DNA from 3 places in the Flavonifractor sp. An91 genome. Region 2 is predicted to be linked to each of the others. Evidence: a T-box and tRNA genes for the amino acid it is inferred to sense, from the RefSeq annotation. Region 2 holds a T-box; the other regions hold tRNA genes.
The links. The T-box of region 2 lies ahead of B5G42_RS05640 (glycine--tRNA ligase). A T-box ahead of a tRNA ligase gene usually reads a tRNA of that ligase, here a tRNA-Gly.

Region 1 (3,273 bases), on a different contig from region 2:
ACCCCAGGGATCTGTTTGAGGAACTGATGGGCTATAAGAAGATCCTGGAGCCTTACGTGGGCGACGCGGTCAGCTTTGTGCACCAGGCCCTGAAGGAGGGCAAGCAGGTGCTGCTGGAGGGTCAGCTGGGCTCCATGAAGGATCCCAACCTGGGCATCTGCCCCATGACCACCTCCTCCCACACGCTGGCCGGCTTCGGTACTGTGGGCGGCGGAGTACCTCCCACGGCATTTTCCGACATCGTGACTGTAACCAAGGCCTATTCTTCCGCCGTGGGCGCCGGCGCTTTCGTCAGCGAACTCTTCGGGGATGAGGCCGAGGAGCTGCGCCGCCGGGGCGGTGACGCCGGCGAGTACGGCGCTACCACCGGTCGTCCCCGCCGGGTGGGCTGGTTTGACGCCGTGGCTACCCGGTACGGCTGCATGGTGCAGGGTACCACTCAGGTGGCTCTCACCGCCATTGACTGTCTGGGCTATCTGGATGAGATCAAGGTATGTACTGGCTACGAGATCAACGGTAAAGTGACCCGGGACTTCCCGGTACCCGCCCTGCTGGATCAGGCCAAGCCGGTCTATACCACTCTGCCCGGCTGGAAGTGCGATATCCGGGGCGTTACCGACTTTGATGCCCTGCCCCAGCAGGCCAAGGATTATGTGACCTTCCTGGAGAAGGAGATCGAGTGTCCCATCACCATCGTCTCCACCGGCCCCAAGCGCCACGAGATCTGCTATCGATAAAAACAGAGAACCCGGTCCGGAAATCCGGACCGGGTTCATACTGTATACAGTACTTACATATTCGCTTTGGTCAGGGAGGCCAGCAGCAGCCGGGCACCGTGCTGGAGATACTCCTCCCGGGTCAGGCCCAAGGTGCGCTGGATGTAATTCTCCCTCTGCTCAGCGGTATGTACCATACCGGAGAGAGCAGACCAGAACAGGAGAACGGTCTCCATGGGAGGCAGCTGAGAACGCACCGCGCCGTCCGCTGCACCCCGTACCAGGAAATCAGCCAGTTCCTGTTCAATCTCATCGCTGACCCGCAGGATATCGGACAACCCCTTCTGGAGGGTGTCGCCATCCTGAGACAGGGGGATAGAACCAGTGGCGGCATCGTAGGCAGTGGGATTTTCATCATAGAAACGCACGATCGCCTGGCACACCGCGTCATAGGCCTGGAACCAATCACTGTGGCTCTCAATGGCCTCATGCAGCTTCTTCTTCAGCAGCACCATCCCACTGAGGAGGATTGCGTTGATGATCTCCTCCTTGCTCTGAAAATAGACATACAAAGTCGCCTTGCTGTACTCGGCCTCTCGGGCAATGTCATCCATGGTGGTCTTTTCGGTGCCCTTTTCCGCAAACAGCCGCTCGGCAGCGGCCAGGATGGAGCCCCGATGGAATTCAGTCAATGCCTGTTTTTTGCTCATCGTACTTCCAACCTTTCCATACCCTTTCAGTTATTATACCTTTGGTTTAAGAAATGATATCACGGATTGGAATAGATTGCAAGGTTTTTTGTGATTTTTCAGCGCTCATAGCGAAAGAATGAGAACGCTGTCACAAAAAAATTCTTGCCAAATATAAGGGCATATGCTATAATGCCTAAGTCAATAAGCCCATGCAGGTATAGTTCAGTGGCAGAACGTCAGCTTCCCAAGCTGAATATGAGGGTTCGATTCCCTTTACCTGCTCCAGAAAAGAGACACGACATACGTCGTGTCTCTTTTTGTTTTTACCCCCCGAGGTTCGCAGATGAAACCAGAAGCAGTATCCGTGTGATATTATAAGTGAAAGCTGCTTTCGCATAAGTTGGGGGCCATATATGAGAGAATCAATGATCTTACAGAACATAAAAGCCGGCGACCCATCCGGTCTAAAGGCACTGATGGAGCGCTATGTGCCGTATATTTCCGTTATCGTATGGAACATTCTTCGGGATGCCATGTCTCCCCAGGACGCAGAGGAAGTGGTCTCCGATGTGTTCCTTGCCGCATGGGAACAGGCCGCCGATCTGAAGGCCGGTCATGTCAAGGGCTGGCTGGGCACGGTCGCCAGAAACAAAGCGAAAAACAAACTCCGCCAGATGGGCCGCACCATATCCCTGGAAGAAAACAGTGTGGATATTCCAGCCCCAAATGACCTTTCAGAGGCCATGGAGCAGGACGAGGAGCGGCGTCTGGTCCGCCAAGCAGTGGACGCTTTGCCCCCAGAGGACAAGGAAATCTTTCTCCGGCATTACTATTACGCCCAATCGATCAAAGAGATCTCAGATCACATGGCCCTGAACGAATCCACCATAAAAACCAAGCTGAGGCGCGGTCGCATGAAACTCAAGGAAGCTTTGACGAAAGGGGGAGCAGGCTGATGAAACGGGAGATCTTTGATTTGCTGGACCACTATCAGGAGGACAGCATTCTCTTAACTGATACCACCCCCCTCTCCCCTGCCAGGATTGAGGAGTTGACGATGAAACGATTCAAACAGAACCATAAAACAGGAAGAACCCGCCGCCTGACCCGGGGCTTGCTGGTGGCAGCAATTATTGCGTCTCTCTGCTGCCTCACCGCCTTTGCGGTGGTGCTTACGCTGCGGGACGCAGCACGGGCAGATATGGGCATATCCAAGGAGGACCCCATCGAAGAATGGACAGAATATGATGCTCCCACTCAGACTGTCACCCAGTCGGAGCCCCAGGCCACTCTGGTAGCAACCATGTGCAGCGGGAACCAACTGTATGCCTACATTGCGGCTTCTCCGGTATCCCAGGAGGCAGGTGTGGTTCTTGCGGACAACTCGCCGGAATATGAATGGGGGCCCCGGGGCGGTTTCGAGGGATGCAGCACCCTTAATCTGGAGCAGGCCAGCTACGACCCAGATACGCAAACCTCTCTTGTCAAGGTATCCATGACTTTAGAAGATCCTGAGCTGAAACAGGTAGAAGTGAGCATGAACCTCAATCATAACTTTAAGCCCATCGCTGCTTACGGCCCGGTGATCATACCGGTGACCGAGAGCCAGACCCTCAGCTGCCCGGCAGACATTACAGTGGTCAATACCACCCGGCAGATGGAGGAAGCCTGGGGTCTGCGGCCCGACCAGCCGGAATTTTCCGAATATACCCAGGAGGGCACCATCTATCAAATCTCCATCTGCGCAGGTTATATTGAACTGGAGATGCAGACCCCCACTCTGGAGGAGTGGACAGCCGTCTCCGGTGCGGAGGTACTTCTGGATCTGGAGAAGCTTTCCGACATAGAGCTGCCCCCGCAGCTGG
Region 2 (3,273 bases):
TGCCGTCTCCTGAGAGTACAGCGGTCCCCGACGGGGACAGCCGCAGATATTATAGCGGTTTTATCCCCAAAATGCAATGGGAATGTGGAAAACTTACTTTGTGTCTGCTATAATTGAGGGACACATCACGGCGGCGGAAGGCCGTCCCTACAGATCATAAGGAGCTTCTTGCTATGCAGTTAAAAGGAAAAACCGTGCTGCTGGGGGTCACCGGCGGCATCGCCTGCTACAAATCCGCCAACCTGGCCTCCGCCCTGGTGAAGCAGGGGGCCAACGTCCAGGTGCTCATGACCAAAAATGCCACCGAGTTCATCGGTCCCCACACCTTTGAGTCCCTCACCGGCAACCGGGTGAGCGTGGACACCTTCGACCGCAACTATCAGTTCCAGGTGGAGCACATCGCCCTGGCCGATCAGGCCGACCTGGTGCTGGTGGCCCCCGCCACCGCCAACGTGCTGGCCAAGCTGGCCCACGGCCTGGCCGACGATATGCTCACCACCACTATTCTGGCCTGCAACTGCCCCAAGATCGCCGCTCCCGCCATGAACACCAAAATGTACGAGAACCCTGTCACCCAGGACAATCTGGACATTTTGAGAAAATACGGCTGGGAGATCGTGGAGCCCGCCAGCGGCCGTCTGGCCTGCGGGGCCGTGGGCAAGGGCAAGATGCCCGAGCCGGAGGACCTGCTGGAGACTGTTCTCCACGCCCTGAGCCACGAGAAGGACATGACCGGCCTCAAGGTGCTGGTCACCGCCGGTCCCACCCGGGAGGCTCTGGACCCGGTGCGCTATCTCACCAACCACTCCACCGGCAAGATGGGCTACGCCATTGCCAAAGCCGCCGCCGCCCGGGGGGCCCAGGTCACCCTGGTATCCGGGCCGGTGAACCTGAAAAAGCCCCCCTACATGGAGGTGGTGGACATTGTGTCCGCCCAGGATATGTTTGACGCGGTGACCAGCCGTGCCCCCGACCAGGATATCATCATCAAGGCCGCCGCCGTGGCCGACTACCGCCCGGCTTCCGTGGCGGAGGACAAGATCAAGAAGAGCGGCAATGATTCCGACCTCTCCCTCCCCCTGGCCCGCACCAGCGACATCCTGGCCTGGCTGGGGGAACACCGGGTGCCTGGTCAGTTCCTGTGCGGCTTCTCCATGGAGACCCGTGACATGGTGGAAAATTCCAAAAAGAAGCTGGAGAAAAAGCACATCGACCTCATCGCCGCCAACAACCTGAAGCAGGCGGGTGCAGGCTTCGGGGTGGATACCAACGTGCTCACCCTCATCGCCGCCGACGGGGCCAAGGAGCTGCCCCTCATGAGCAAGGAGGAGGCCGCCCACGCCCTGCTGGACGAAATTATGAGCCGCCGGTGAGGATTCCCCCCTTTTTGCCTTGACGGTAGGGGGAAAAAATGATAGAATAGCCCGCGATAAGGCAGTGATCGGGAAGAGTACCCCCATGTTTCCGCACCAGAGAGGAGCCGGACGGTGCAAGGCTCCGGCGGAGGTGGAGGGAAGGCGCCCGTGAGCCGCGGGGAGGCAATGCCCCGCCGGTCCCCCGCCGTTACCGGGTTCGAGTGCGGACAACTTGTCCGAATTCAGGTGGTACCACGGATTTTTCCGCCCTGAGCTTAGGCTCAGGGCGGTTTTTTCTTAGCCTTCCCCTGGGGGAAGGTGCCCCAGTGCGCACACTGGGGCGGATGAGGGAAACGGTACCATATATGTATAAATTACAAACAAAAGGAGTTTGATTGTACCATGAAAAACACCGAAAAGACCATGGAGCAGATCGTCACCCTGTGTAAGGGCCGGGGCTTCATCTTCTCCGGCTCCGAGATCTACGGCGGCCTGGCCAACACCTGGGACTACGGCCCTCTGGGTGTGGAGCTGAAAAACAACGTGAAGAAGGCCTGGTGGAAGAAGTTCGTCCAGGAGAACCCCTACAACGTGGGTCTGGACGCCGCCATCCTGATGAATCCCCAGACCTGGGTGGCCTCCGGCCATCTGGGCGGCTTCTCCGATCCTCTGATGGACTGTAAGGAGTGTAAGGAGCGCTTCCGCGCCGACAAGCTCATCGAGGACTGGTGCGCTGAGAACAGCGTGGAGCTGCCCAAGCCCATCGACGCCTTCTCCCAGGAGGAGATGAAGAACTTCATCGAGGAGAACAACATCCCCTGCCCCACCTGCGGCAAGCACAACTTCACCGACATCCGTCAGTTCAACCTGATGTTCAAGACCTTCCAGGGCGTCACCGAGGACGCCAAGAACACCGTGTACCTGCGGCCTGAGACCGCCCAGGGCATCTTCGTCAACTTCCAGAACATCCAGCGCACCACCCGCAAGAAGCTGCCCTTCGGCGTGTGCCAGGTGGGCAAGTCCTTCCGCAACGAGATCACCCCCGGCAACTTCACCTTCCGCACCCGTGAGTTCGAGCAGATGGAGCTGGAGTTCTTCTGCAAGCCGGGCACCGACATGGAGTGGTTCCAGTACTGGCGCTCCTTCTGCAAGGAGTGGCTGCTGAGCCTGGGTATGCAGGAGGAGAACCTGCGGCTGCGTGACCACAGCCCCGAGGAGCTGTGCTTCTACTCCAAGGGCACCACCGACTTCGAGTTCCTCTTCCCCTTCGGCTGGGGCGAGCTGTGGGGCGTGGCCGACCGTACCGACTACGACCTGACCCAGCATCAGAACGTCTCCGGCAAGGACATGACCTACTTCGACCAGGAGACCGGCGAGCACTATATCCCCTATGTGGTGGAGCCCTCCCTGGGCGCCGACCGCGTGACCCTGGCCTTCCTGGTGGACGCCTTCGACCAGGAGGTGGTGGGCCAGGACAAGAAGGGCAACGACGACATCCGCACCGTGCTGCGCCTCCACCCCGCTCTGGCCCCCTTCAAGTGCGCCGTGCTGCCCCTGAGCAAGAAGGAAGTGCTGGCCGGCCCCGCCCAGCAGCTGCGTGATGAGCTGGCCCGCGACTTCATGGTGGACTACGACGACGCCGGCTCCATCGGCAAGCGCTATCGCCGCCAGGACGAGATCGGCACCCCCTTCTGCATCACCCTGGACTTCCAGACCGTGGGCGACGAGAACACCCCCGCCGACAACTGCGTCACCATCCGTGAGCGCGACTCCATGGAGCAGGTGCGCATTCCCATGGACCAGGTCAAGGCTTATATTGCCGAGCGCGTGAAGTTCTAATTTCCATCAAAAAAATCCCTGTTGCTAACGCAACAGGGATTTTTTCTTACTTTTTATGCCTTCATGGCCTCCCGGGCGA
Region 3 (3,273 bases), on a different contig from region 2:
AAAAACACGACGAAGCCCGCCGGCCAGCCGGCGGGCATTTCGTACATGATAGTTTACTGGAATATAGTATATCATTATTTCAAAAAAATACAAGGGGCGGTCAGCCCAGCCGGGCCACCACTGCCGCCACCGTCTGCTCCAGGGTGTTTCCCCCCGTCACATCCACCGTCAGGTCGGCGTATTTGCGGTACAGAGGCTCCCGGGCGGCGTACACGTCGGCCAGGGTCTGGCCGGGGGACATGGCAATACCCCGGGTGGTGATGTTGCGGATACGCCGCTCCAGCTCCTCCAGAGGCACATGGAGATACACCACCAGCCCCAGCTCCTTGAGGTGGCGGGCAGCCTCCTCCCGGCAAATTGCGCTGCCGCCGGGTGCAATGACAGTGCGGGTGCAGTCCAGATCCCGGATGACGGCCTCCTCCACGTCCAGGAAGGCCTCCACGCCCCGCTGGTCCAGGATGTCCTGGAGCAGGGCGCCCTCCCGCTGCTGGATGAGCAGATCGGCATCCACAAAGCGATAGCCCAGGGTCTTGGCCAGCAGCACCCCCACGGTGCTCTTGCCCGAGCCGGGCATTCCGATCAAGGTAACGTTTTGATACTCCACAGCGGGATCATCCTTTCCCAATGTCATGATCTTTGCCAGTATATCAAATCTTTTCCCCGGTTGCAAGGAAAATAACCCCTTTTTCTGAACCTGGCGGTTTCCTATTTCCCCTCAAAAAAAGTGCTTGCAAAAATCGAACGTATGTTGTATACTAGGCACGAACAAAAGTTCTAATCCTGCGTCGGGAACTTTTTGCCGCTCTGCGCCGTCAGAAAAGTACAAGGGTCCTTACAAAGTACGTTTTATAGGACACCTTATCCCGTATACTGGGATCAAACGCCGGAACAACAGGAGGGAAACGGTATGGAGACCATTTATCTGAATCTGGACGCCAGACGGATCACAGGATACGCAAACGAGTCGGACCAAAAGGCCTGCGTAGGTCAGGAGACGGTGTGCTATACCGTGCTGCCCCGGCGGAAGCCCGCCCGGCCGGAGGGAAAGGTGCTGGACTTTGAGGCCTGCCGCCGGGCCCTGGAAGGGGAGTCTGCGGCAGAAGAGATCCCGGAGGAGATTCCCGCGCCGGAGGAGGAGGCCCGGCCCCGCCGCCGGCTGGACCTGGCCCTGGCCGCCGATCTCATCGCGTCGGCGGGGATGCTTACCGCCGTGGCGGCGGTGGCGGTCCGGTTCTTCCTGGGGTAATCAAAAACAGAACGCAGGACATCCAAAGGTTGTCCTGCGTTTTTGTTGTGGTTATGGAATCCACAAAACCGGCCCTTCGGGTCGGCGGCGCTTTTGCGCCGAGCATTGTAATTTCTCAGGAACAAAAAAAGAAACAGCACTCCGAATGGAGTGCTGTTTCTTTTTTCTGGAGCAGGTGACGAGGCTCGAACTCGCTACCTCCACCTTGGCAAGGTGGCGCTCTACCAGATGAGCTACACCTGCAAGCGACGGATGTTATTATAGCAATCCGTGCTTCCAATGTCAAGGGAATTTTTCGATTTTTTTATTTTTTCTTTTCAGGCCTCCTGGTCTGTCCACTGATAGCCCATTTCAGCCATTTGGGCCGCCGTCCAGGTCTTGCCGGTGCTGCGGCTCAGATCCACCCACACGGTCTGTCCGTTGCGGTCCACCTGGTTGAAAAAGTGGGGCTGACCCTGCAGGGTACCCTCTATGATCTGACCCTTCAGCCCCAGGCCGTCGCACAGCAGCTGGAAGGCTAAGGCCAGTCCCTCATCGTTGGCCCCCTGACCTACCAGCGCGTCCCAGGCGGTGGCGCCGCCGGTCTTCAGGTCCACCTTCACCACGTTGGGCAGCGTCCCCATCAGCAGGTCCAGCCGCCGGCTGGCGATCTGGTGCTGGATGGGGGTGAGGATGGCCGCCGACTGCTCCTGGAGCTGCTGGCGCTTCCGCTGGAGGGCTGTGGGCTCCTCCGGGTAGTCCAGCAGGATCTCCACAATGCGCTGGGTGCCGGCGTCGGTTTTGGGATAGAGCTCCACCGAGCACTCCGGCATCCCCAGCGCGGCGGCAGGGGTGTCGTAGTAGGCCTGCCGTACCTGCTCCTCCACCGCGGCGGCGTCCCCGGTGAAGTAGCCCACCCGCAGGGCAAGCTCGGTCTTGAAGGCCGACAGGGCCTGAGCCGCCTCCTCCCGGATGGCGCTGGTACCGGTGATGTTCACCAGATTGCTCACCTGCTCGGGGGAGCGGCGGTAGGAGATGGTAATGGTGGCCTCATAGGTGGTGATGATGGTGGTATAGTCGTTCTTGATGAAGTCCACCGCATAGGCCCCCAGGGGGTCGTCCTTGGCCACCTCCAGGCAGGCCCGGTTCAGGTCCTCCTCCACGTCGCCGTTATAGTCGGTGATCTGGATAACGCCCTCTTCTACCCCCTGGGAGACGAAAAACAGTATGCCGTTGACCAGCTCGGAATAGGTGCTGGCCTTGATGGTAGACTCATTTTCCCCCAGAACAGGATGCTCGGCGTGGGGCCCCACCACCGTATAGGCCTGCCCCGACAGGGAGCACCCGCCCAGCAGCAGGGCCAGGCTCAGGGCCAGGGCCGGTATGCACTTTTTCACAGGCCCCGCCCCCTTTCTTTCCTCAAAAGCCCAGGTCCTCGTCAATCAGTACCACCTCGGTACGTCCGATGCCGTTGGATGCCTGCCACAGCACCGTCATGCCCCGGCACAGCCGCTCGGGGCTGTTGCAGTCGTAGCACTTGTCCCCCTTGACGGCGCAGGGGGTCTTACGCTGGAGACGGATGGCGTTTTTGGGGGAGGCCACGTTGCGGGCCCGCCATACCGCGCCGTCGTAGTCGGGGGCTAACTTGTTGCGGCCCACCACCAGATAGAGCTCCTCATGGCCGAACACGGTGGAGGCAATGCGGTTGCCCACCCCGTCGATATTCACCATCTCGCCGGTCTCCGCCAGACCGTTCACCGAGCACAGGTAGACCTGGGTGAAGGCGGCGTCCTCCTTGCGGCTGCCCTCCCAGTGGGAGACCACGGTGTTGTGGGCCTTGAGCCGGTCCAGAAGGCCCATCTCCCGGACCGTCACCGAGCCGCCGATGCCGATGGTCCTGCCGTCCAGCTTGCCGTCCAGATAGTTTGCGGCCTCCGCCGCCGTGGCAAAGCAGGACACGGCATAACCCCGCTTCTCCAGGTTGGCCTTTACCTTGGTGAAATCCGTCATGGAAACCCTTCCTTTCTCTGTGGGCTGGGATCAAATGT

Region 1: it encodes a tRNA-Gly, which carries the amino acid that the T-box ahead of B5G42_RS05640 (glycine--tRNA ligase) is inferred to sense. The anticodon was not compared.
Region 3: it encodes a tRNA-Gly, which carries the amino acid that the T-box ahead of B5G42_RS05640 (glycine--tRNA ligase) is inferred to sense. The anticodon was not compared.

What each region holds. Positions count from the first base shown of each region.
Region 1 is NZ_NFHA01000001.1:69,347-72,619, forward strand. It holds gene B5G42_RS00325 (adenylosuccinate synthase) at 1-737, shown strand, start outside; gene B5G42_RS00330 (TetR/AcrR family transcriptional regulator) at 791-1,426, opposite strand; tRNA gene B5G42_RS00335 (tRNA-Gly) at 1,620-1,693, shown strand; gene B5G42_RS00340 (RNA polymerase sigma factor) at 1,885-2,364, shown strand; gene B5G42_RS00345 (hypothetical protein) at 2,364-3,273, shown strand, end outside.
Region 2 is NZ_NFHA01000006.1:98,463-101,735, forward strand. It holds gene coaBC (bifunctional phosphopantothenoylcysteine decarboxylase/phosphopantothenate--cysteine ligase CoaBC) at 174-1,373, shown strand; T-box leader at 1,429-1,630, shown strand; gene B5G42_RS05640 (glycine--tRNA ligase) at 1,758-3,194, shown strand; gene bilS (flavodoxin family protein BilS) at 3,248-3,273, opposite strand, start outside.
Region 3 is NZ_NFHA01000022.1:28,805-32,077, reverse strand. It holds gene B5G42_RS12320 (shikimate kinase) at 101-631, opposite strand; gene B5G42_RS12315 (hypothetical protein) at 908-1,246, shown strand; tRNA gene B5G42_RS12310 (tRNA-Gly) at 1,414-1,489, opposite strand; gene B5G42_RS12305 (hypothetical protein) at 1,564-2,622, opposite strand; gene B5G42_RS12300 (lactate utilization protein) at 2,645-3,235, opposite strand; gene B5G42_RS12295 (YitT family protein) at 3,266-3,273, opposite strand, start outside.